DNA from 4 places in the Allobosea sp. P1_A7 genome. Region 2 is predicted to be linked to each of the others. Evidence: riboswitches for the same ligand, from Rfam matches in the RefSeq annotation. Region 2 holds a riboswitch; each other region holds the start of a gene.
The links. Region 2 has a riboswitch for cobalamin ahead of AC1D34_RS15635 (TonB-dependent receptor plug domain-containing protein). Riboswitches for the same ligand answer to the same signal wherever they lie in the genome.

Region 1: it holds a riboswitch for cobalamin, as region 2 does, so the genes downstream of both, AC1D34_RS14995 (CbtB domain-containing protein) here and AC1D34_RS15635 (TonB-dependent receptor plug domain-containing protein) in region 2, are expected to answer to the same signal.
Region 3: it holds a riboswitch for cobalamin, as region 2 does, so the genes downstream of both, AC1D34_RS03525 (ABC transporter substrate-binding protein) here and AC1D34_RS15635 (TonB-dependent receptor plug domain-containing protein) in region 2, are expected to answer to the same signal.
Region 4: it holds a riboswitch for cobalamin, as region 2 does, so the genes downstream of both, AC1D34_RS03535 (ribonucleoside-diphosphate reductase subunit alpha) here and AC1D34_RS15635 (TonB-dependent receptor plug domain-containing protein) in region 2, are expected to answer to the same signal.

Annotation. Positions count from the first base shown of each region.
Region 1 covers NZ_JBFTZN010000074.1:4,501-9,309, reverse strand. The annotation lists gene cobW (cobalamin biosynthesis protein CobW) at 1-1,036, opposite strand, end outside; gene AC1D34_RS15005 (DUF1636 family protein) at 1,041-1,430, opposite strand; gene AC1D34_RS15000 (CbtA family protein) at 1,480-2,220, opposite strand; gene AC1D34_RS14995 (CbtB domain-containing protein) at 2,233-2,412, opposite strand; cobalamin riboswitch at 2,451-2,633, opposite strand; gene cobU (bifunctional adenosylcobinamide kinase/adenosylcobinamide-phosphate guanylyltransferase) at 2,774-3,298, shown strand; gene cobO (cob(I)yrinic acid a,c-diamide adenosyltransferase) at 3,312-3,923, shown strand; gene cbiB (adenosylcobinamide-phosphate synthase CbiB) at 4,027-4,809, opposite strand, start outside.
Region 2 covers NZ_JBFTZN010000078.1:36,676-42,371, reverse strand. The annotation lists gene AC1D34_RS15640 (ABC transporter substrate-binding protein) at 1-161, opposite strand, end outside; gene AC1D34_RS15635 (TonB-dependent receptor plug domain-containing protein) at 282-2,225, opposite strand; cobalamin riboswitch at 2,346-2,546, opposite strand; gene ccoS (cbb3-type cytochrome oxidase assembly protein CcoS) at 2,564-2,740, opposite strand; gene AC1D34_RS15625 (heavy metal translocating P-type ATPase) at 2,737-4,944, opposite strand; gene AC1D34_RS15620 (FixH family protein) at 4,950-5,474, opposite strand; gene ccoG (cytochrome c oxidase accessory protein CcoG) at 5,509-5,696, opposite strand, start outside.
Region 3 covers NZ_JBFTZN010000013.1:22,921-28,616, reverse strand. The annotation lists gene AC1D34_RS03535 (ribonucleoside-diphosphate reductase subunit alpha) at 1-639, shown strand, start outside; gene AC1D34_RS03530 (ribonucleotide-diphosphate reductase subunit beta) at 765-1,892, shown strand; cobalamin riboswitch at 1,983-2,192, shown strand; gene AC1D34_RS03525 (ABC transporter substrate-binding protein) at 2,469-3,497, shown strand; gene AC1D34_RS03520 (FecCD family ABC transporter permease) at 3,563-4,531, shown strand; gene AC1D34_RS03515 (ABC transporter ATP-binding protein) at 4,528-5,295, shown strand; gene AC1D34_RS03510 (class I SAM-dependent methyltransferase) at 5,308-5,696, shown strand, end outside.
Region 4 covers NZ_JBFTZN010000013.1:29,036-34,731, reverse strand. The annotation lists gene AC1D34_RS03550 (efflux RND transporter periplasmic adaptor subunit) at 1-657, opposite strand, end outside; gene AC1D34_RS03545 (efflux transporter outer membrane subunit) at 654-2,153, opposite strand; gene cobF (precorrin-6A synthase (deacetylating)) at 2,583-3,344, opposite strand; cobalamin riboswitch at 3,528-3,729, shown strand; gene AC1D34_RS03535 (ribonucleoside-diphosphate reductase subunit alpha) at 3,848-5,696, shown strand, end outside.

The sequences.
Region 1 (4,809 bases), on a different contig from region 2:
CGGCCTCCACGGACTTGCGATCAAAGCCCTTCAGGCCAATCACCACGAGGCGACCATCCTTGGCTTCGCCGGCCGCCCAGGCGCGGTCGTAATGATGGCTGACCCGACGCCCGACACCCTGGACGACGAGCCGCATCGGCTTACCGGGAATCGCCGAAAAACCCTTCAGGCGCAGCACGCCCTCGGCCTCCGCGGCCCTGGCAACGCGGGCCGCCAGCTCCTCGGGCGAGGTCGCCGCGGCGAGAGCGAAATCGAGGCTTTCGAAATCGTCGTGGTCGTGGTCCTCTGCGCTCTCATGGTGCGAGGGGCGTCCAGCTAGATCGGCCTCGGCAGCCGCGTTGAGGCCGATAATCAGGGCGGGCTCGACCTTGCCATGGGCCGTCTCGACGATCTTGATCGCCTTCGGCAGATGCGCGGCGATCTCGGCCTTGACGCGTTCGCGGCCGGCCGCATCGACGAGGTCGCTCTTGTTGAGCAGGATCAGGTCGGCGCAGAGGATCTGGTCCTCGAACACTTCTTCGAGCGGGTTGTCGTGCCCGACCGCGGCATCCTGCGCCGCCTGCGCAGCGAGAGCGTCGGGATCATCCGCGAACTGGCCATCCGCCACGGCCGGACCATCGACCACGGCGATGACACCATCGACCGTGACACGTGACCGAATGGCCGGCCAATTGAACGCGTTGACCAGCGGCTTCGGCAGGGCAAGCCCCGAGGTCTCGATCAGGATGTGTTCCGGCGGGTTCGGCCGGTCGAGCAGCTTTTCCAGCGCCGGCACGAAGTCGTCGGCGACGGTGCAGCAGATGCAGCCATTCGGCAGCTCGACGATGTCCTCCGCGGTGCAGCCGGAAATGCCGCAGCCGGCGATGAAGGAACCGTCGAAGCCGAGATCGCCGAACTCATTGACCAGCACGGCGATGCGCTTGCCCCCTGCATTCTCCAGCAGGTGCCGCACCAGTGTGGTCTTTCCGGCCCCGAGGAAGCCGGTGATGATCGTGCAGGGGATCTTGCCCAGCGAGCGGGCTTGGGGAGCGTTCATGATCTCATCCTTGTTGGCGCGCCGGGAGAGGCGGTACGCGCGCGACCACGCCCTTGCGGAACGAAGCGGGTCTTTCTTTCCAGGGAACGATACCGTTTGCGCTGGCTGCAAAGCTTGCAGCTGCGTCAACGATTTCGGCGATATGGGTGTCTGCGTCGAGATCGCCGATCAGATAGGTCCATTTGCCGTCGGCCGCCAAGGCGACGGTGCAGGGGCGATTGCAGACCGCGAGGCAGTCGACGGGTTCGACCGGAAGCGTCCCGCCGTCGCGCGCGATGCGTTCGCGCAGCGCCTCGGCAAAACCCAGTCCGGGCTGGTCGTAACCCTCCGGCAGGTCCGCCCGCGCGCGCCGYCAGGCGACGCAGACGAAAATGGTGACATCGCCTTCGGGCATAGGCCGGTTCCTTTGCTTCCGGCGCGATCCCGGGGGATCGCGCTCAGCGTCAGGCCTTGGCCGGGGCTGCGGCACGGCGCGTCGCCCAGGGCCAGAGCACGCCGACGGCAAAGCCGGTGGCGAGCCAGAGGGCAGCCTGGAGCGCGAGCGAGAGCGCGGCGAAATGCGCTGCGATTTCGGCAGGGACCTTGCTCTCCGGGGCGGCGGGATGTGGTGCGCCGATCAGATGCGGGACGAGCATGGCAAGCACGGCAAGTGCCCGCYGCCAGCTCGCCTCCGCCCGCAGGAAGACCCAGAGGCCGCCGGCGGTGACGAGCGCGGTGGCGATCCACCAGGTCTGGCGGTGGAGCAGTTCGGCTGACGCGCTGCCGGGCAATTCCGGTGCGAGCCCGGTCGCCGGCACGAGGCCGAAGGCCAGGAAGCCGCAAGCCGCCCAGATCAGTGCGGTCCGCTCAGTGATGGCATCGCCCGCTGCGATCATGCCGCCGAGCAGCAGGGCGGCAAAGCCGATCGCGGTCGCAATGGTGACGATGGTGGTGAAGGCCGTACGCTGCAAGCCGRCCTGTGGCTTCCACTCGGCGTGGTCGGCTGCGTCGGCGCCGCCATGGGCAAGGACGATCCTGGCATCGCCGGTGAAGCTGGCGTGCTGAAGCTCGACTGCGCGCAGTGCCGTCTCAAAGGTTTCCGCCTTGAGGATCAGCGGCGTGGTGGTGACATGCTGGAGTGCTGCTACCAGGAGCCCAGCAAGAAGCCCGGCCAGAAGACTGACCGTGAGAACACGATTGACCATGTTGCCTTTCCCTCAGTGGCAGGGAAAGGCGAGGGTGTGGCGCGTGTCGTGGGCTGCGTTGTGAACGCTGGTCGAATGGGCGAAGCCGACGGTGAAGATCAGGGCTGCGCCGAGTGCCAGGGCAGCTGCGACAGCCTTGACGCGCTCGGAAGCGCTGGCCTGGGTGGTGATCGAAGCCGTATTCGTCGTCATCTCGGTCTCCTTGGCCACCCCGCCGGCAGCCCGCTGGATTGCATCACTCGCTGACGGCAGGTCTCCTGGCTCGCGGGTCCGGATCTCTCGCCGCCTTCCCGGGACAATCCCAGTGGCCGATGGCGCGAAACTCGCCGCTTACAGTTGCGGGGGCAGCCGCGGTATCGCACCGCGTTCCCTTTTCACCTCCTTGCAGAGGCACCGTCGGCGATGATCATTAGCCATCTGCACGGTGCTGTGCAATGCAGCGATCGTGATTGCGAGCGCAGTGAAGCGATGTGATCTCTTGTCGCCTGTCCCGGCTTGCTTCGCTTCGCTCGCCAGGTCCGTTCCTTAGGCTGATCTTCCCTGGGCTGAGAGTTTGGCAGTGGCAGCGATCCTTTCCCCTCTCACCCTCGTTCTGGGCGGCGCCCGCTCCGGCAAGAGCCGCCATGCCGAGGCCCTGATCGAGATGGTGCCAGCGCCCTGGACCTATCTCGCCACGGCCCAGGCCTATGACGATGAGATGCGCGCCCGGATTGCCGAGCACCGCGCCCGCCGGTCGAAGGAGTGGATGACCATCGATGCTCCGCTGGACCTGGCGCAGGCGATCCGCGCGGTTCCCGCGGGGCAACCTGTCCTGGTGGACTGCCTGACGCTCTGGCTGACCAACGTGATACTGGCAGAGCAGGATGTGGCGGCTGCAAGCCGGGAACTGGTCGAGGCCTGCGTCGCGGCACGAGGCCCGGTGGTCCTGGTTTCCAACGAGGTTGGGCTCGGTATCGTGCCCGAGAATGCGCTCGCCCGGCGGTTCCGCGACGAGGCGGGGAGGTTGCACCAGATGCTTGCGGCGCGGGCCGACCGGGTGATCTTCATGGTCGCCGGTCTGCCGATGCAGGTGAAATGAGCAGGAGGTTCCGATGACGATCGATGCTGACGAGGCCGCCCGCCACAAGGCCAAGATGGAAAAGCGCAAGGCGGTGCAGGATGCCGAGGTTGCCGCCAAGACGATCGAAAAGGGACTCCTGATCGTCAATACGGGGCCAGGCAAGGGCAAGTCGACCGCCGCCTTCGGATTGATCCTGCGGGCTCTCGGCCATGACTGGCGCGTCGGGGTGGTGCAGTTCATCAAGGGCGCCTGGGCGACAGGGGAACGCAAGGCGCTCGACGCCTTCGGTGATCGCATCGTCTGGCACACGATGGGCGAAGGCTTCACCTGGGAAACGCAGGACAAGGCCCGCGACATCGCTGCCGCCGGGCGCGCCTTCGCCAAGGCCAAGGCGTTGATGGACGATCCGGAGATACGCCTGCTCGTGCTCGACGAACTCAATATCGCGCTGCGCTACGACTATCTGCCGCTGGCGGAGGTGGTCGAGACATTGGCGAGCCGGCGCCCTGATCTGCACATCGTCGTCACCGGCCGCAATGCCAAGCCCGAGTTGATCGCCGTCGCAGACCTCGTCACCGAGATGACGCTGGTCAAGCATCACTTCGCGGCGGGCGTGAAGGCACAGGCCGGGATCGAGTTCTGAGGCTGAGCCATCGACCCGAAACGTGAGTTGCGGCTTTCGGGAAAGTCGAAGCAAACACAGAAGGTGAGATCGTCGTTCCCGATGCGATGCCCGGTCCGATGAACTAGAGGGCGAGCGCGGTAGCGGCCCCCGCAACGGCGAGCCCCCACAGCAGCAGACATGCCCTCCGATAGAGAGCGAGCGCCCGCCGGATATCCGCCGCTTCCGCTTCGGCCCGGCCGTCCCCCATCCAGCCGTCGTCGACCCTGACCTCGCCATAGACGCGCGGGCCCGCCAGACGGAGGCCTAGCGCACCTGCCATCGCGGCTTCCGGCCAACCGGCATTGGGCGAACGATGATGGCGGGCATCGCGTCGGACAGCTCGCCACGCATTGGCGGGGTCTGACGTTTTGTCGAGTGCGGCGGCTGCGGTCAGCAGCAGCGCGGTGAGGCGAGAGGCGGGAAGGTTGACGAGGTCGTCGAGACGCGCCGCCGCCCAGCCGAAGGCGAGGTGGCGCGGTGTCTTGTGGCCGATCATCGAATCGGCGGTATTGATCGCCTTGTAGAGCGCGCCGCCCGGCAGGCCGCCGACGCCGAGCCAGAAAGCCGGAGCGACGATCCCGTCCGAGAAATTCTCGGCAAGGCTTTCGATTGCGGCGCGGGAAACTCCGGCTTCGTCGAGGGTTTCGGGGTTGCGGCCGACAATCATCGAAACGGCCATGCGTCCGCCTTTGAGCCCGTCCCGCTCCAGTCCTTCGGCGACCCGTGCGACATGCTCGTGCAGGCTGCGCTGTGCGATGAGGCTGGAGGCGACGAGCGCGAGGGGCAGCCAGCCAAGCGGGCCGAGGCCGCGGCAGAGCAGGGTGAGCCCCCATGAGATGGCAAATGTGGCGGCAAGCAGCAGCGC
Region 2 (5,696 bases):
CGCGGCACCCCGAATTCGCGGACGGGAACACCGGCCTTCTTCAGCAGCGCGACCGTGCTGCGCGTCGTGTAGGCGCCAGCGATGATCAGATCGGGCTTGTAACTCAGCACCTCCTCCACCAGACCGTGATTGGCCGGGATGGTCTTGGCAATCTCGGCCATGTTGGCGTTGCGCGGGTCCTGCGAGAGCCAGGTGTTCGGCGGCCGTCAGGCCGCCGAAACCGAGCAAGAGGCCAAGCGCCAGAACGGCGCCGCGAGTCATCGCGCGGGCCGCCCAAGGCTTCACAGCGTTACCTTCAGGCCGCCATAGGCGCTCAGACCCGGCACCAGGAAGCCGACGGGGTTCTCGTAGCGCTTGTCCAGCAGGTTATCGATGCGGCCGAAGACACTGAGCCTGTCCGTCGCCTTGTACTCGGCGGCGAGATTGACGATGGCCGCACCCGGCGCCCGCATGCGCGAGATCGAGAAGTCACGGTTTCCGTCGACGCGCTCACCCACATAGATCAGCGTCGCCGAAAGGGTGAGCTTGTCAACCGGGGTCCAGCTCGCCGTCACGCTGGCCTTGTGACGGGGACGGCGCAGCAGTTCCTGCCGGGCGATGTCGTCCTTGGCGATGGTGAAGGTGTAGTCGGCCCGCACCTTGAACTGCGGCGAGATTTCGAGCGCGGTAAAGGCCTCCACCCCCTTGGTCGTGGCCTTGCCGATATTGGCATAGGAGTTCCGCGCCACGTTGGTGACGATCAGGTTCTCGATGTCGTTGTGGAAATAGGTGGCGCCGAACCGGACCTTGTCATCGAGGAGAGGCTGCTCGAAGCCAAGATCCCAGCCGCGGCTTTCTTCCGGCTTCAGGTTGGGATTGCCGAAGAAGTTGAAGGCCGGGCGAGAATCGCTGAAACGCTCGCTCAGGGTCGGGGCCTTGAACCCCGTGCCATAGCTCCCCTTCAGCTTGGTTTCGATTTCCGGCACGATATAGGCTGGCGCGAAGCGGTAGGTCGTGTGGCCGCCAAAGGTCTCGTCATCGTCGTAGCGGATGTTCGAGACCATGAAGAGCCGGTCGCCGAAATTCGACTGGAGTTCGGCAAAGGCGCCCGTATTGCCGTTGGATGCCGTGAGCGCGCGGGTTTCCAGCCGTTCGCGCTCGTATTGCAGACCCATCACCAGGGTCTGCCCCTTCATCAGCTCAAGGTCGCCGCGCCAGTCGACCTTGGTGCGCTCGCCGAGATTCTCCGTCGGCAGGCCGAGGATACCAATCGCATTCGGCGTGCGGCCGGTGCGGTCCTGATTGCTGTAGGACAGGCCGAAGCGATTGACGAAGCGCCCACCAAGCGGATCCCAGACGACCTCTCCGCGGGTGAAGGCCTGCTTGTAGTCCTGGCTGCTGCGGAAGCTGCTGGGCGTGCTCGGAAAGCCGGAATCGCCGGTGAAGAGCAGGTAGCCGTCAGTGTAGCGGCCGACCCAGTTCAGCGACAGCGTATCGGACAGCGCGACGCCGAACCGGGCCGAATAGGTCCAATTGTCGTAGGAATTCGGGTTGACGCGGCGCCCCGACGGCACGAGCCCGGGAGGCGTCACCGGGGTCGAATCCGATTTGAAATGGGCGATGCTGAGGGCGTAGTTGAAGCGGTCATCGCCGCCGCTGAGGCCGACCGACTGGTTGAAGGTGCCGTATGAGCCGGCCTCGGCTCGGGCCGTGAGCTTCGGCGGACCCTCGCCACGCTTGGTGGTGATCGAGATGACGCCGCCCAGCGCGTTGGCGCCGTAGAGGCCGCTTTGCGGTCCGCGTAGCACTTCGATGCGCTCGATGTCGTCGGTCAGCATCGAGCCGAAATCGAAGGAGCGGTTCGGGGTCGACGGGTCGTTGGCCTCGATGCCGTCGATCAATACCTTGACGTGGTTGGAGTTGGTGCCGCGGATGAAGACCGAGGTCAGCCCGCCCGGCCCGCCGGTCTGCACGATATTGAGGCCGGGAACGGCGGCGAGCGCCTGCGGCAGGGTCCGGCGCTGCTCGCGCTCGATATCACCGGCAGTGATGACGGTCACGGAATTGGCGATCTCGCGCGCTGGCGTGGGTCGCGTCGTCGCGCTGACGACGATTTCGTCGAGGGCAATCGATTCGGTGGCTGACTGGGCGGATGCCTGGTTGGCGGGGAGGGAGCCGGCGGAGACAAGGAGCGACAGGGTGATGAGCAGCCGGCTGCGCCGGGCAACCTTGGGAGGACGGATCACGATGGAACCTCGGGCGTTGACGTCTGTGGCACGTCACCGCGAACGCGAGGCCCCGTCCGCTGCCCTTAGCCAGCGTGCAGTTCAACAAGCGATCGAAACACCCCGTCCGAACGTGTTCGCGTGTGACCACGGCTGACGGCAGGTCTCCTGGCTCGCGGGTCGGTGCCTTGTCGCCGCCTTCCCAGGTCCGAGGGCCCCAGTGGCGTGTGGCGAAAGGCTCGCCGCTTACAGTTGCGGGGGCAGCCACGGCATTGAATGGCGAACCATCCGCACCGCATTCCCTTTTGATCCCCTAAGGGAACCGTCGCTGGCGAGGTAAGGCCGGAACGGCCGCTGCGTCAATGATCGTTGGTGCGGGTGTCCCCAGGCGAACGCAGGTCGTCATCCCTCAAAATGCGCCAGCTCGGTCCCTCGAGATCGCTGAACTGGCCGGTGCGCATGCACCAGAAGAAGGCCGCCAACCCCAGCAGTCCGAGACCGAGTGCCAGGGGGAACAGGATCACCAGGATATTCATGACGCCACTCCCGTATTCTGCCGCGGCAGGCCGCGTCCCGCGCGCAGCGCGTTGAGCGTGACCACCAGTGACGAGCCCGACATCGCGACGGCTGCGACGAGCGGCGTCGCGAAGCCCGCGACGGCAATCGGCACCGCGACGGCATTGTACAGCACCGCAAACCAGAGGTTTTCCAGCATGAGGTTGCGCGCCCTGCGGGCGATGCGCAGGCTGTCGGCGACCGGCATCAAGCTGTCGCCGATGAAGACAATGTCGGCCGAGGCCTGCGCCAGGTCGGTCGCGCTGATCGGCGAGATCGAAACATGGGCCTTGGCAAGGGCCGGAGCGTCGTTGAGCCCGTCGCCGATCATCAGCACCTTGCGCCCCTTGGCGCTGAGCCGGTCGAGCGCCTTGAGCTTCTCGTCGGGACGCAGGCCGGCTTCGGCCTCCGTGATACCGAGGGCCGAGGCGACCGGCGCGACAGCTTCGCTTCGGTCGCCGGAGAGAATGCGGATCTCGAGGCCGAGACCGCGTAGCGCGGCGATACAGTCGCGCGCCTCCGGCCGGATCTTCTGATCGACCGCGAAGATGGCGCATTCAGTGCCATGGCGCCAGGCGATCAGGGAGGCTGAGGGATGGCGCGCGGCGACGATGGCGGCTTCCGCCCCGGCCTCGCAATAAGCGACGCTGCCGAGACGGGTCTCGATCCCATCCACAATCGCGCTCAGGCCTGCGCCGTGATTTTCGCTGACATCGCTCGCAGGAGCAGGATGGCCGGCGGCACGGGCGATGGCGCGGGCGAGAGGGTGGCGGCTCGCGGCTGCCAGCCTGCCCGCCGCCTGCAAGGTTGCGGTATCGATCTCAGCGCCATTGACCAGATCGGGGTCCGGCAGGGTGAGGGTGCCGGTCTTGTCGAAGACAGCGACATCGGCTTCGGCCAGGCGCTCCAGCGCATCGCCCTGTTTCAGCATGACCTTGCGCTTGAACAGGGCAGACGCAGCAACGACCTGCACGGCCGGAATCGCCAGCCCCAGCGCGCAGGGGCAGGTGATGATCAGGACGGTGATGGCGATGATCAGTGCTTCGGGCCAGGGCAGGCCGAAGGCCATCCAGCCCAGCAGGGTCGCGAGCGCCGTGGCGTGGACGAGAGGGGCGTAGACCCTTGCCGCCCGATCGGAAAGCTTGACATAGCGGGAGCGGCTTTCGACCGCGCGCGCCATCAGGGCATCGATCTCGTCGAGCAGGGTGCCGCTGGCTGCGGCTTCGACCTTGACGGTCAGGGCCCCGGAGAGGTTCACGGTGCCGGCATAGACCTGCGCGCCGGCCATGACGGCATGCGGCAGGGTTTCACCGGTGACGAGGCTCTGGTCGATTTCGGAGGAGCCGGTCTCGATGATGCCATCGACACTGACGCGCTCGCCCGGCTGGATCAGGACGCGGTCGCCGGGCACGATGGCCGCGATCGGCGTCACCATCGCCTCGCCATTCGGCATCAGCCGGGTCGCGGTTTCGGCCTTCAACGCGGCAAGATTGCCAGCGAGGTCGCGCGTGCGGCGGCGCATCAGCTGGTCGAGATAGCGCCCGATCAGCAGGAAGAAGATCAGCATCACCGCGCCGTCGAAATAGGCATGCTCGGCGTGGTTCCAGGTCACCACCACCGACATGCCGAGCGCGAGCACGATGCCGAGCGTGATCGGCACGTCCATGTTGACGGCGCGGGCGCGCAGAGCCCGGAGCGCACTCTCGAAGAAGGGGCGGCCGGCATAGGCGGCGGTTGGCAGGGCAATCAGCGCTGAGAGCCAGTGAAAGAAGTCGCGCGTGACCGGATTGATGTCGCTGCTATTGCCCGACCAGACCGAGACGGAGAGCAGCATGATGTTCATCGAGGCGAAGCCGGCGACGCCGAGATAGCGCAGCAGCCGCCTTTCCTCGCTTGTGTCGTCCTCACGGCCGGAGGCGGGCAGGAAAGGGTAGGCCTTGAAGCCGAGCCGGGAGAGGCGCTCGATCACGGCCTCTGGGCGCAGTACGCCTTCCGTCCATTCCACCGTGACGCGCTTCAGCGCGAGATTGACCCGGGCGCTGAGGATACCGGTCTCATGGGCAAGGCCGTTCTCGATCGCGTGCATGCAGCCGGCGCAGCGGATGTTCTCCACCGCGAGTTCCATGCCCGCGACGCCGCTTTCGCGATGGCGGATGAAGACGGAGAGATCCTGCTGCGCGGCCATGAGCCTCACTCCTTCAGCATCATGCGGCTGCGGGAGGAGAAGGCCGGGTCCCGATCGCGCTTTGCCTCGACCACCAGGGTCCAGGCGCCGGCATGCAGCCCCGGCACCGTCGCGGAATAGTGGCCCGGGGCAGTTTCGGTCAGCGTCACCTCGCGGTCCTGCTGCCGCGTCGCCGGGTGCTGGAGCTTCGCCTCGACTGCGAGCCCTGTGACAGCTGCGCCCGCCTTGTCCTTCAGCAAGAGCGAAACGACCGCGTCGGCGCCGGCACGCACGACCTCGCTCTGGGCCAGCCAGCCGCGTGCGGCCTGGGCCTGCATGCGCGCGATCTCGCCGTTGAAGCGCTGGCTGGTCTCGTAGGCGCTCTTCACATCGGCGCCGGGCATCGTCCGGATGGCCGAGACCATCATCACGCCATTGACGCCCGCGACCACGATGAAGAAGCCGATCATGCCGAAGAGCACGGCACGCCCGCTGAGCTCGAAGGGCCGGCGCCGAGTTGGCGCCGGTGGGGCTGGAAAATCGATCGGCATGATGAAGCCTCCGCAACAGGTCATGATGCGTTCTCTAGGGAGCGATGAAATGATCCCCGGCGGTCACGACCTCTCCGGCGAACAGGTCGGATGCGGTGAAGGTGATCGTCTGGGATTTGTCGAGAGGAATGCCGGCCGGCACTGTCACCAGCGCGCGGATCTCGCGCGAGGAATCGGGGTCGACCGTGATGATCGGGCGAAGATCGGCCGTCGCCTGGGTTC
Region 3 (5,696 bases), on a different contig from region 2:
GTGAAGACCACCGGCATGCGCAACTCGAACTGCATGGCGATCGCCCCTACCGCAACGATCTCCAACATCGTCGGTGTCTCGCAGTCGATCGAGCCGTCCTATAGCCAGCTCTACGTCAAGGCGAACATGTCGGGCGACTTCACGGTCGTGAATGCCGACCTCGTCCGCGATCTCAAGGCGCGCGATCTCTGGGACGAGGTCATGGTCTCGGACCTGAAATACTACGACGGAAAGGTCAGTCAGATCGACCGCGTCCCCGACGATCTCAAGGCGCTCTACGCAACCTCCTTCGAGATCGAGACAAGCTGGCTGATCCGCGCCGCCGCACGCCGTCAGAAATGGATCGACCAGGGCCAGTCGCTCAATCTCTACATGGCGCAGCCTTCCGGCAGGAAGCTCGACGAGGCCTATCGCCTCGCCTGGCGGCTCGGCCTGAAGACGACCTATTACCTGCGCGCGCTCTCGGCGACCCATGTCGAGAAGTCGACGCTGAAGGGCACTGACGGCAAGCTCAACGCGGTGTCGGCAACGGTCCCCGTCGCGTCCAAGCCGATCCTCGTCGACATCCCGCTCGACAATGGCATGGCCGTGCCGAACGCCTGCTCGATCGACGATCCGACCTGCGAAGCCTGCCAGTGAGGCAGCGGCGGCATCCACGCTCGCCTTCGCGGCGCGCATGGATGCCCGGCCCTGCCCGATAGCGAACGATACGGACGGCCGGGGCAGACCCGGCCATGACATTCAGACCCGATTGGATATTCATCATGCTCGACTGGTCAGACAGCAAGCCTGCCACCGCCCTCGATCTCAATCCGGCCGCGCCCGGCGGAACCTCTGCCGATGCCACCGGCCTCGGCGAGATCGATCGCTCCGGCGGCCGCGTCAGCGTCGACGAGAAGCGGATGATCAACTGCCGCGCCGATGTGAACCAGCTCCTGCCGCTCAAGTACAAATGGGCCTGGGAGAAATACCTCGCCGGCTGCAACAATCACTGGATGCCGACAGAGGTCTCGATGCAGGCCGATATCGCTCTGTGGAAGTCGAAGGACGGGCTGACCGAGGACGAGCGCCGCACGATCAAGCGCAATCTCGGCTTCTTCGCGGCCTCGGAAAGCCTCGTCGCCAACAACATCGTGCTCGCGATCTACCGTCATCTCACCAATCCGGAATGCCGGCAGTACCTGCTGCGCCAGGCTTTCGAGGAGGCGGTGCACACCCACACCTTCCAGTACATCGTCGAGAGTCTCGGCCTCGACGAGGGCGAACTCTTCAACATGTATCGCGAGGTGCCCTCGATCACCGACAAAGCGGCCTGGGCCCTGAAGCACACCCAGCATCTCGACGATCCCGATTTCGAGACCGGCACGCCCGAGGCCGATCAGGCCTTCCTGCGCGACCTCGTCGCCTTCTACGTGATCTTCGAGGGCATGTGGTTCTATACCGGCTTCGCCCAGATCCTGTCGCTCGGCCGACGCAACAAGATGGTCGGCATCGCCGAGCAGTACCAGTACATCCTGCGCGACGAGAGCATTCACCTGAATTTCGGCATCGACGTGATCAACCAGATCAAGATCGAGAACCCGCATCTCTGGACCAAGGCCTTCCAGGACGAGCTGCGCGGCATGATCCGCGACGCTGCCGAACTCGAGGCCGCCTATGGCCGGGACACCATGCCGCGCGGCTTCCTCGGCCTGAATGCTGCGCTCTGCGAGCAGTACATGCATTTCATCGCCAACCGCCGTTGCGCGCAGCTCGGCCTCGCGCCGGTCTTCGCGGAAACGGAAAACCCGTTCCCCTGGATGAGCGAGGCGATGGACCTGAAGAAGGAGAAGAACTTCTTCGAGACCCGCGTCATCGAATACCAGAACGGCGGCGCCCTGAGCTGGGAGTGAGCCGAGAAGGATGGAGCCGTCTCGCTGCAGGGCTCCATCAGCAGGCGGTGTGGTCGGTGCCTGCGGCTTGACGCCGCCTTGGGCCCCTCTATGGTCGGCCGCGATCAAGGTTCCTCGGGTCCAGGCCCGAAGCTAAGAGGGAATTCGGTGAGGCGCCCTGCGCCGAATCCGAGGCTGCCCCCGCAACTGTAAGCGGCGAGCTCTTCTCCCAACGTCCACTGGCGCTCTCACGCCGGGAAGGCCGGGCGAAGCCAGCGCTGACCCGCGAGCCAGGAGACCTGCCCTGATCGCAGAAGCGTCTTTCGGGCGGGGTGTCCGGGGGGATTTGCGTCGGCGGCAGGTCGTAGACCCGCACCCCCGAACCGATCCGCTCAAGCTCCCGGCTCGTCATCTCGGGGAGCGATGAATTCCATGTCCATGATGCCGAACCACGCGGTCGCAGCCGCGGCAGAGCGCTTGACGCAGACTCGTCGAGCAGTCTATCAAAATTGTAATATTGTTGCATTACAGGATCGGCCGTGCGAGGCCCCCGAGCCTCGCGACGCATGCCGCCGCTCGACGCTATCGGAGACTTCAATGCGCAGCGCCGCACGCCTTTCTTGCCTTTCGTTCGTCGCAGCCATCGGCATGTCGATGTCCGGAGCGGCCTTGGCCGCGCCGACGCAGTATCCGCTGACGCTAGAGAATTGCCGGGAGACGATAACGTTCAACCAGGCGCCAAAGCGCGTCGTGGCGGTCGGACAGACGCAGACCGAGATCCTCTACGCGCTCGGGCTCGGCGACAAGGTCGTGGGCACAGCCGTGTGGTTCAGCCCTGTCGCGAAGCCCTATGAGGCGGTCAACGCCAAGGTGAAGCGGCTTGCCGACAACGATCCGAGTTTCGAGGCCGTCGTCGCCCAGGAACCCGACCTCGTGACTGCGATGTTCGAATGGCATATCGGCCCCAACGGCATCGTCGGCAAGCGCGACCAGTTTGCGAAGCTGAAGGTGCCGACCTATGTCTCGCCCACCGACTGCGTCGGAAAGGACAATTCCGGGCCGGGCGACGGCGTCCGCACGCAGATGTTCACGATGGATCTCGTCTACCGCAATGTTCGCGAGTTCGGGCAGATCTTCGACGTCTCCGATCGCGCCGAGGCGCTGGTCGCCGAATTGAAGGCCCGCGAGGACAAGGCGGTCGCTTCTGTGGCCGGTATCAAGCCGCAGGATGTCCCCGTCGTGGTCTGGTTCTCCAGCAAGGACATCAAGGGCGACGCCTTCCTGGCCGGCAAGAATGGCGTGCCTGCCTATATCCTGTCGAAACTCGGCGCCCGGAACGTCATCACCACCAACGAGGAATGGCCGCTGGTTGGTTGGGAGACCGTCGCTTCCGCCAACCCTGCCGTCATCGTCGTGGTCAAGATGGATCGCCGGCGTTTCCCAGCAGATGACATCAATCTCAAGCTCGACTTCCTCAAGACCGACGCGGTTGCGAGCAAGCTCGACGCCAGCCGGCAGCAGCGGATCGTGATCATGGATGTCGGCGCGACCAGGGCCGGGCTTGATACGATCGACGGCATCGAGGCGCTGGCCAACGGCATCAAGAGCTTCGGCCTCACCAAGTGAGCCATGGAGTGGTTCGGCCCAACTGGTTGGCGAGGGGCTCAGTAGCGATCCTCGCCTTCGTCCTGATGATACTCGCGATCGCGCTCGCCGTGACAATCGGCGAAATGTCGATCCCGCTTGCCACGGTCTTCAGGGCCCTGGGCAACGGGTTGTTCGATCTCGACTACCCCGTGAGCGCGATCCAGCAGGGCGTCATCTTCGACTACCGGTTGAGCCGGGCTGTGGTGGCGGCCCTCTGCGGAGGAGCGCTCGCGCTTTCGGGCGCAATCCTGCAGGCGCTGCTGCGCAATCCGCTCGCAGAGCCCTATATCCTCGGTATCTCGGCCGGAGCCTCGACGGGTGCGGTCGCGGTGATGATCCTGGGCTTCGGCGGTGCTGCGCTCAGCATATCTGGCGGTGCCTTCCTCGGCGCCATTGCTGCGCTCGTCATCGTTGCCTTGCTCGCCGCAGGGGCCGGTGGCGCGACCGACCGCGTGATCCTCGCAGGCGTCGCCGGATCGCAGCTGTTCAATGCGGCGACCGCGACGATCGTCACCACGCTGGCCAGTGCCGAACAGGCCCGCGGCGTGATGTTCTGGCTTCTCGGTAATTTCGGGGGGGTGCGCTGGCCCGATGTCTGGCTCGCTACGCCAGTGGCCTTCGCGGGCTTCGCTGTCTGCATCTTTCATACGAAGGCGCTCGATGCGTTCGCCTTCGGCGCGGATGCCGCGGCCGCGTTGGGCGTGGCGGTGACCCGCGTGCGCATCGTGCTGTTCGTGACGACGGCTGTGATGACAGCGACCATGGTCAGTATCGTCGGCACGATCGGGTTCGTCGGTCTCGTCATACCCCACGCCGCGCGCTTCCTGACGGGCCCAGCCCATGCCCGGCTGCTCCCGGCATGCCTGATCATCGGTGCAGTCTTCATGATTCTTGCCGACATCCTGTCGCGGACGCTGGTGCCGCAGCAGATTCTGCCGATCGGCGTCGTGACGGCGCTGTTCGGCGCCCCGGCTTTCGCCTTCATACTCTATCGCGCGAGGCGACCGGCATGACGCTGGCCGCGCGCGACGTCCGTTGGAGCGCCGGAGGGCGCGTGATCGTGGACGGCGTGACGCTGCACGCCGAACCGGGAAAGATCCTCGGTCTCATCGGCCCCAACGGTTCGGGAAAGTCGAGCCTGTTGAGGCTGCTGTGCCGCCTGCGCAAGGTCGCAAGCGGCGTGGTGACGCTGGACGACCGCGAGATCGGCACCTTGTCGCGGCACGACCTCGCCCGGCGCCTGGCCTTTGTCGAGCAGCAGGCGACGACTGAAATCCAGCTCTCTGTGTGCGACGTCGTCAGACTCGGACGGACCCCGCATCGCGGCGCACTCACGTCCTGGACAGCGGCCGACGAAGACGCGGTCGAGGCCGCGCTGGCACGCGTCGATATGGCCGATCGACATGACCAGTTCTGGCATACGCTATCGGGCGGAGAGCGCCAGCGCGTCCACATCGCGCGCGCACTCGCGCAAATGCCGAGTGAACTTATCCTCGACGAGCCGACCAACCATCTCGATATCCAGCACCAACTCTCGATCCTGACCCTGATCAGGCGCCTGGGTATCACCTGCATCATGGCCTTGCATGATCTCAACCTGGCATCGCTTTTCTGCGACGAGATCGCCGTGCTGCATGAGGGCAAGCTGGTCGATGCCGGGACGCCGGAAACCGTGATGACCGAAGCGCTGATCCAGCATGTCTTCGGTGTCGCGGTCTCCATCCGCCGCGCCGCATCGGGCCGAAGGCATATCGAGTATCTGATCGAACCCTTTTGAGGCGGGAAAGCCATGACGATGCAGCGAAGCGTTGGGGCCGGCGTCACCGACTACTGGAACGCCCGTGCCCCCAAATTTGATGGTGCTGCCTCCCATGTCGCCCAGAGCGAGCTCTGGCGGGCCGTGCTTGAGGCCGCCTTCCAGGCGGATGGCCCCAAGGACGTTGTCGATCTCGGGACCGGGACGGGCGCTTGCGCCCTCCTCGCCGCGTCGCTGGGGCATCGCGTCCGCGCCTGCGACGGGTCTGCGAACATGCTGGCGGTCGCCCGTGCGGCGGCTCGGCAAGCCGGCCTCGGCATTGCGTTTCAGGACGCCACGATCGAAGCGGCCGAGATTACCGATGCGTCGGCCGATATCGTCACGCTCCGCAATGTCCTCTGGACGCTCGAGCGCCCCAGTGA
Region 4 (5,696 bases), on a different contig from region 2:
GTCGCCAAGCACGATGATGGTCGGCGCGGATTGCGCCGCGTTCACCGTCTGGCCTTCCTGCGTCACGATGGCCAGTACGGTGCCCGCCGCCGGAGCTGTGATGCGGGTATAGCCGAGCTTGGCGCGGGCGGTCTCGACCTTGACGCCGCCGGAAATGATCTGGGCGTCGAGCGCCGCAATCTGGGCGCGGATCGTGCGCACCGTCATCTCGGCCGATTCGTAATTGTCGCGGGAGACCGCGTTCTGGCCGAGCATCTGCTTCTGACGGGCAAGCACGGATTCGGCATAGGCGAGGCTGGCGAGGCGCTCCTCGCGCTGCGCCTGCAGCACGGCGAGCTCGGCCTCGGCCGAGCGCAGTTCATTCTGCTGGGTGACGCCATCGATCTCGGCGATCAGGTCGCCCTCGCTCACGTTCTGGCCCAGGGCCACCTTGAGCGAGATCAGCCGGCCGGAGACCTGCGCGCCGACGCTCACCTGCCGGATCGGCTCCAGCGCGCCGCTGGCCAGCACGACCTCTTCGACATCGCCCATCGTGGCGGCGACCGTCGGCAGTTGAATCGCGGCCGGCTGCGGCGCCTGCTGCGAGCGCAGGGCATAGCCACCCGCCCCCAGCATGCCCAGGACAAGCAGCAGCATGAAGGCACGGCGCGACGTCATGGGCTTGGGACCTCCAGGGAGACAGCACGCAGGCGGGGCCCCTGCGGCGGATCCTCGACGCGCGGGCGGGAGACCTCGACCGGCCGGAGCCAGCCACCGCCAAGCGCCTTGTTGAGGGCGATGAACCGGGTCGCCAGCGCGATCTGGCTCTGAATCCGCGAATCCTCGGAGCTATACTGCGAGCGCTGCGCATCGAGCACGTCGAGGAAGCTGGCGCCGCCCGACTGGTAGAGCGCCTGGGACAGCTGCGCCGCCTGACCGGAAGCCGCAGCCGCCGTCGACAGGCTGGCCAGCCGCAGTCGCTCCTGCCGCAATCCAACCAGTGCGTCCTCGACATCCTGCAGGGCGCTCAGCACAGCGAGCCGAAGCGCCGCATCCGACTGGTCGCGCCGGGCGCGCGCCACATCGACCGCGGCAGCGAGTTCGCCCCCATTGAAGATCGGCACGCTCAGCGATGGGCCGATCGACCAGCCGATCGCGCTGTTCTTCGCGAGGTCGCCGAGCTTCAGCGCCGAGGTCGAGATATTGCCGGTCAGGCTCACGGAAGGGTAGCGAACCGCCTCGGCCTGGCCGATCCGTGCCGTTGCCTGGGCGAGACTGCGCTCCGCCCGCCGGACATCCGGCCGGTTGCGCAGCACGTCCGCCGGGACGCCGGCTCGCGGTGGCGCGGGCGTCGCCGGCACCTTCGCAGCGCCGGTCAAGCGCGAGCCCATGGCGGATGGCGGGCGGCCAACCAGCACCGCGATACGGTGCTGGGTCTGGGACAGCGCGGTTTCAAGGGCCGGAATCTGCGCCTCGGTGCTCGCGACCTGCGCCACCGCCCTCGCCGTATCGACCGCCGAGACATCGCCGGCCTGGAAGCGGACCCGCGTCAGTGCCTCGGTCACCCGCTGGGTTTCGACCGTCCGCTTGGCAAGCACAATGCGCGCCTGGTAGCCGCGCGCCTCGATGACAGCCGAAGCGACATCCCCAATGAGCGTCAGCAGTACTCCGTCGAGATCATCGTCGGCGGCATCGACGCCATAGGTCGCGGCTTCGACGGCGCGGTCGCGCCCGCCGAAGATGTCGAGCTCCCAGGAGGTGTCGAAGCCCGCGCGGAAGCTGTTGCTCATGCCGTTGCCGCCCCCTGAATCGGAGCTTGTGGCGTAACGCGAACGCGTTGCCGATGCTGAACCATTGACCTGAGGAAACAGCGGCGCGATCGCCTGGACCCGGCTCGCTCGCGCTTCGCGAATCCGCGCCTTCGCCTGGGCGACATCGAGATTGCCTGCAACCGCTTCGGTCACGAGCCCATCCAGCACAGGATCCTTGAATTGCCGCCACCACTCCGACCGAGCGGGAGGCCGCGCAGCCGAAGCGGCGCCATTCCATTGGGTGGGCAGATCCTGCGTCGGCGCGACGTAGTCGGGGCCGACCGAGCAGGCGCCAAGGCAGAGCAGAACAGGCAGCGCGAGCAGCCTCGTCCAATCCGATATCAGCCTGTCGCGAGAGTGCATCCCGTCCATGTCCGCCGCATTGGCGACCTTTCCATTCCAGGCGGAAAGAGCGCAGATCGGCGGTCATAGGCGCCGTATTTCAGAATGATTCCAAAGACGAAGACCCCGCGGAGTGCCGATCTCTGGCGATCGTGAACGCCTACAAAGCGGCCTCGCGAATTGCAAGGCGCCAGCCCCGCGAAAGCGGTTCGTCGACGTCTGAGCCAGGACCAACTCGGGCTGATCCGGCAGCCAGCGCGGCCGCGATACCATCCGCCGCGCTCTCGACGGCTGAGATCGGCCATCGGGTGGTCCGGCGCAATGGCTCTCCTTCTTCGCTCCGGGCAAACAACCCGGCGAACCGCGACAGTGACACGATGGAGCAATCCACCCGACGGGGCCAATCGAAGACATAAGGACCCTTTTGTCGTCATGCGCGCATTGCGCCGTTCAGTCCTCGTCGCGTCTCCGAAGCAGATAGGTATCCATGATCCAGCCCTTTTCCTCTCGCGCTTCGCGCCGGATGCGCTCGATATCGCCCATCACCTCCGAGAGCTTTCCGGCGATCAGAATCTCGTCCTTGGTGCCGAGATAGGCGCCCCAATAGATATCGAGATCTTCACCCGCGACACTCTTGAAGGCCTGGTCCCCGTCGAGCATGACGACCACACTATCGAGGTTATTGGGAAAGCCTTCCGCGAGTTTGCGTCCCGTGGTGATCAGCACGGGCTCGCCAATCCGGTTGAGGGCGACCCGGTGTCGCGCCGCAAGGGCCTGCACGCTGCTGATGCCCGGGATCACATCGTATTCGAGAGCGAAGCCCCTGGCGCGAATATGCTCGACGATCCGCAGCGTGCTGTCATAGAGCGTCGGATCACCCCAGACGAGGAAGGCTCCGCATTCACCGTCCCCGAGTTCTTCCGTGAACAGGCCCTCGTAGTCATGGGCAATACGCGCATGCCACTCGTCGACGCTGCCACGGTAATTCGTTCCGGCGGGGGCACGCTCCGGGATCGGCACCGGAACCAGGCGATAATCCGATCCTTCGATGAAGCGCTCGCAGATGTCCTTCCGCAGCCGTCCGAGCTRGGCCTTGTCTGTCCCCTTGTCGGGAATGAAGAAGACGTCGGCCTGGTTGAGGGCGTTGATCGCCTGGACCGTGACATAGTCGGGATTGCCGGCACCAATTCCGATGATCAGGATCTTGCGCATTCGGCCTCCATGTCGGGGCTCAGATGGCCCACCGTTCGGCAGCCATAGCACGTGGGGCGACAGCGCGAGCAGCTGCGCCATGACGCCCTCGAGGCCGATCGCCGCATAGTTCGACCACTCCRCGCTCTTCACAGGCCAACGAATAGGCCGTGGCAAGCTGTTGACAGAATTGTCGCGATATCCACTAGATATGGTGGTCACGGTCTCTCGAGTCGCAAGATCGAGAGCTAAGAGGGAAGCCGGTGCGAAACCGGCGCTGCCCCCGCAACTGTCAGCGGCGAGTACTTGTCCAGACTATCAGTCACTGAGGCCGCCAGGCCTTGGGAAGACGGGACAAGAGCGATGACCCGCGAGCCAGGAGACCTGCCGCGACAGCAGAATCGTCCTCGGGCGGGGTGTCCCGGTGGATCGCTTGGTCATGTCTGCGGGCGCTCGTCGCTGCGACATTCTCCGTTGCGACTCCGCCTGGCCTTTGCCCCCTACAGATTGGGGTTTGAAAGCCGATGTCCCTCGCGACCGATACCATCCGCCCTGAGACGTTCAGCCCGATCGCATCGCAAGGCAGCGATGCGCGATCGACCGCGGAACCGGGCTACCAGGTGATCCGCCGCAACGGCAGCGTCACCCCGTTCGACGCCTCCAAGATCAGCGTCGCTCTGACCAAGGCCTTTCTGGCGGTCGAGGGCAGCAGCGCCGCTGCCTCGCGCCGAATCCACGACATCGTCGCGGAGTTGACCCAGCAGATCGTCGCCGGGCTGACGCGGCGCGCCGATGCCGGCCGTACCTTCCATATCGAGGATGTGCAGGATCAGGTCGAACTCGCGCTGATGCGCAGCGAACACCACAAGGTCGCCCGCGCCTATGTGCTCTACCGCGAGGAACGAGCCCAGGAACGGGCCCGCGCCAAGGCGGAAGCGAAGCCTGTGGTCGCCTCCGCGCCGGTGCTGCGCATGAAGGCAGCCGACGGCGCGCTCGTGCCGCTCGATGGGGCTCGCCTCGCCACGGTCATTCGCGAAGCCTGCGCCGGGCTCGACGGCGTCTCGGCTGAAGCCGTGCTGAGCGAAGCGCAGCGCAACCTCTATGACGGCATCAGTCAGGATGAGCTGGCGCAGGCGCCGATCCTGGCTGCGCGCACCCTGGTCGAGACCGAGCCGAACTATTCCAAGGTCTCGGCTCGCCTCCTGCTCGACAAGCTCCGCCGCGAGGCGCTGAGCTTCGTCTCCGGTCGTCCGGAACAGGCGACTCAGGCAGAAATGTCAGTACGTTACGGCGACTATCTCCACGCCTATGTGAAGACCGGCATCGCCAACGAGCTGCTCGATCCCGAGCTTGGACGCTTCGATCTCGCCCGCCTTGCGGCTGCGCTCAAGCCGGAGCGCGACCTCCAGTTCGATTATCTCGGCTTCCAGACGCTCTATGACCGCTATTTCCTGCATGTCCGAGGCAATCGCTTCGAGCTGCCGCAGGCCTTCTTCATGCGTGTCGCGATGGGTTTGGCGATCCGCGAGATCGACCGCGAGGCCCGGGCGATCGCCTTCTACGACCTGCTCTCCTCCTTCGACTTCATGGCCTCGACGCCGACCCTGTTCAACGCAGGAACCCTCAGGCCGCAGCTCTCCTCCTGCTTCCTGACCACGGTGCCGGACGATCTCGACGGCATCTTCAAAGCGGTGAAGGACAACGCCCTGCTGGCCAAATATTCCGGCGGGCTGGGCAATGACTGGACGCCTGTGCGTGGCCTTGGCGCTCATATCAAGGGCACCAATGGCGAGAGCCAGGGCATCGTGCCGTTCCTCAAGGTCGCCAACGACACCGCGATCGCCGTCAACCAGGGTGGCAAGCGCAAGGGCGCGGTCTGCGCCTATCTCGAAACCTGGCATGTCGACATCGAGGAGTTCCTCGATCTGCGCAAGAACACCGGCGACGACCGCCGCCGTACCCATGACATGAACACGGCGAACTGGATCCCCGACCTGTTCATGCAGCGCGTCGCCGCCGGAGGCCAGTGGACGCTGTTCTCGCCCGACGAGACGCCCGACCTTCACGATCTCTACGGCAAGCCGTTCAAGGCGGCCTATGAGGCCTATGAAGCCAAGGCCGAGCGCGGCGAGATCAAGGTGTTCAAGCGCCTCAACGCGCTCGATCTCTGGCGCAAGATGCTGACCATGCTGTTCGAAACCGGCCATCCCTGGATGACCTTCAAGGATGCCTGCAACCTGCGCTCGCCGCAGCAGCATGCCGGCGTGGTGCATTCCTCGAACCTGTGCACCGAGATCACGCTGAACACCTCGGCCGACGAGGTCGCCGTCTGCAATCTGGGCTCGATCAACCTGGCAGCCCATGTGACGGCGG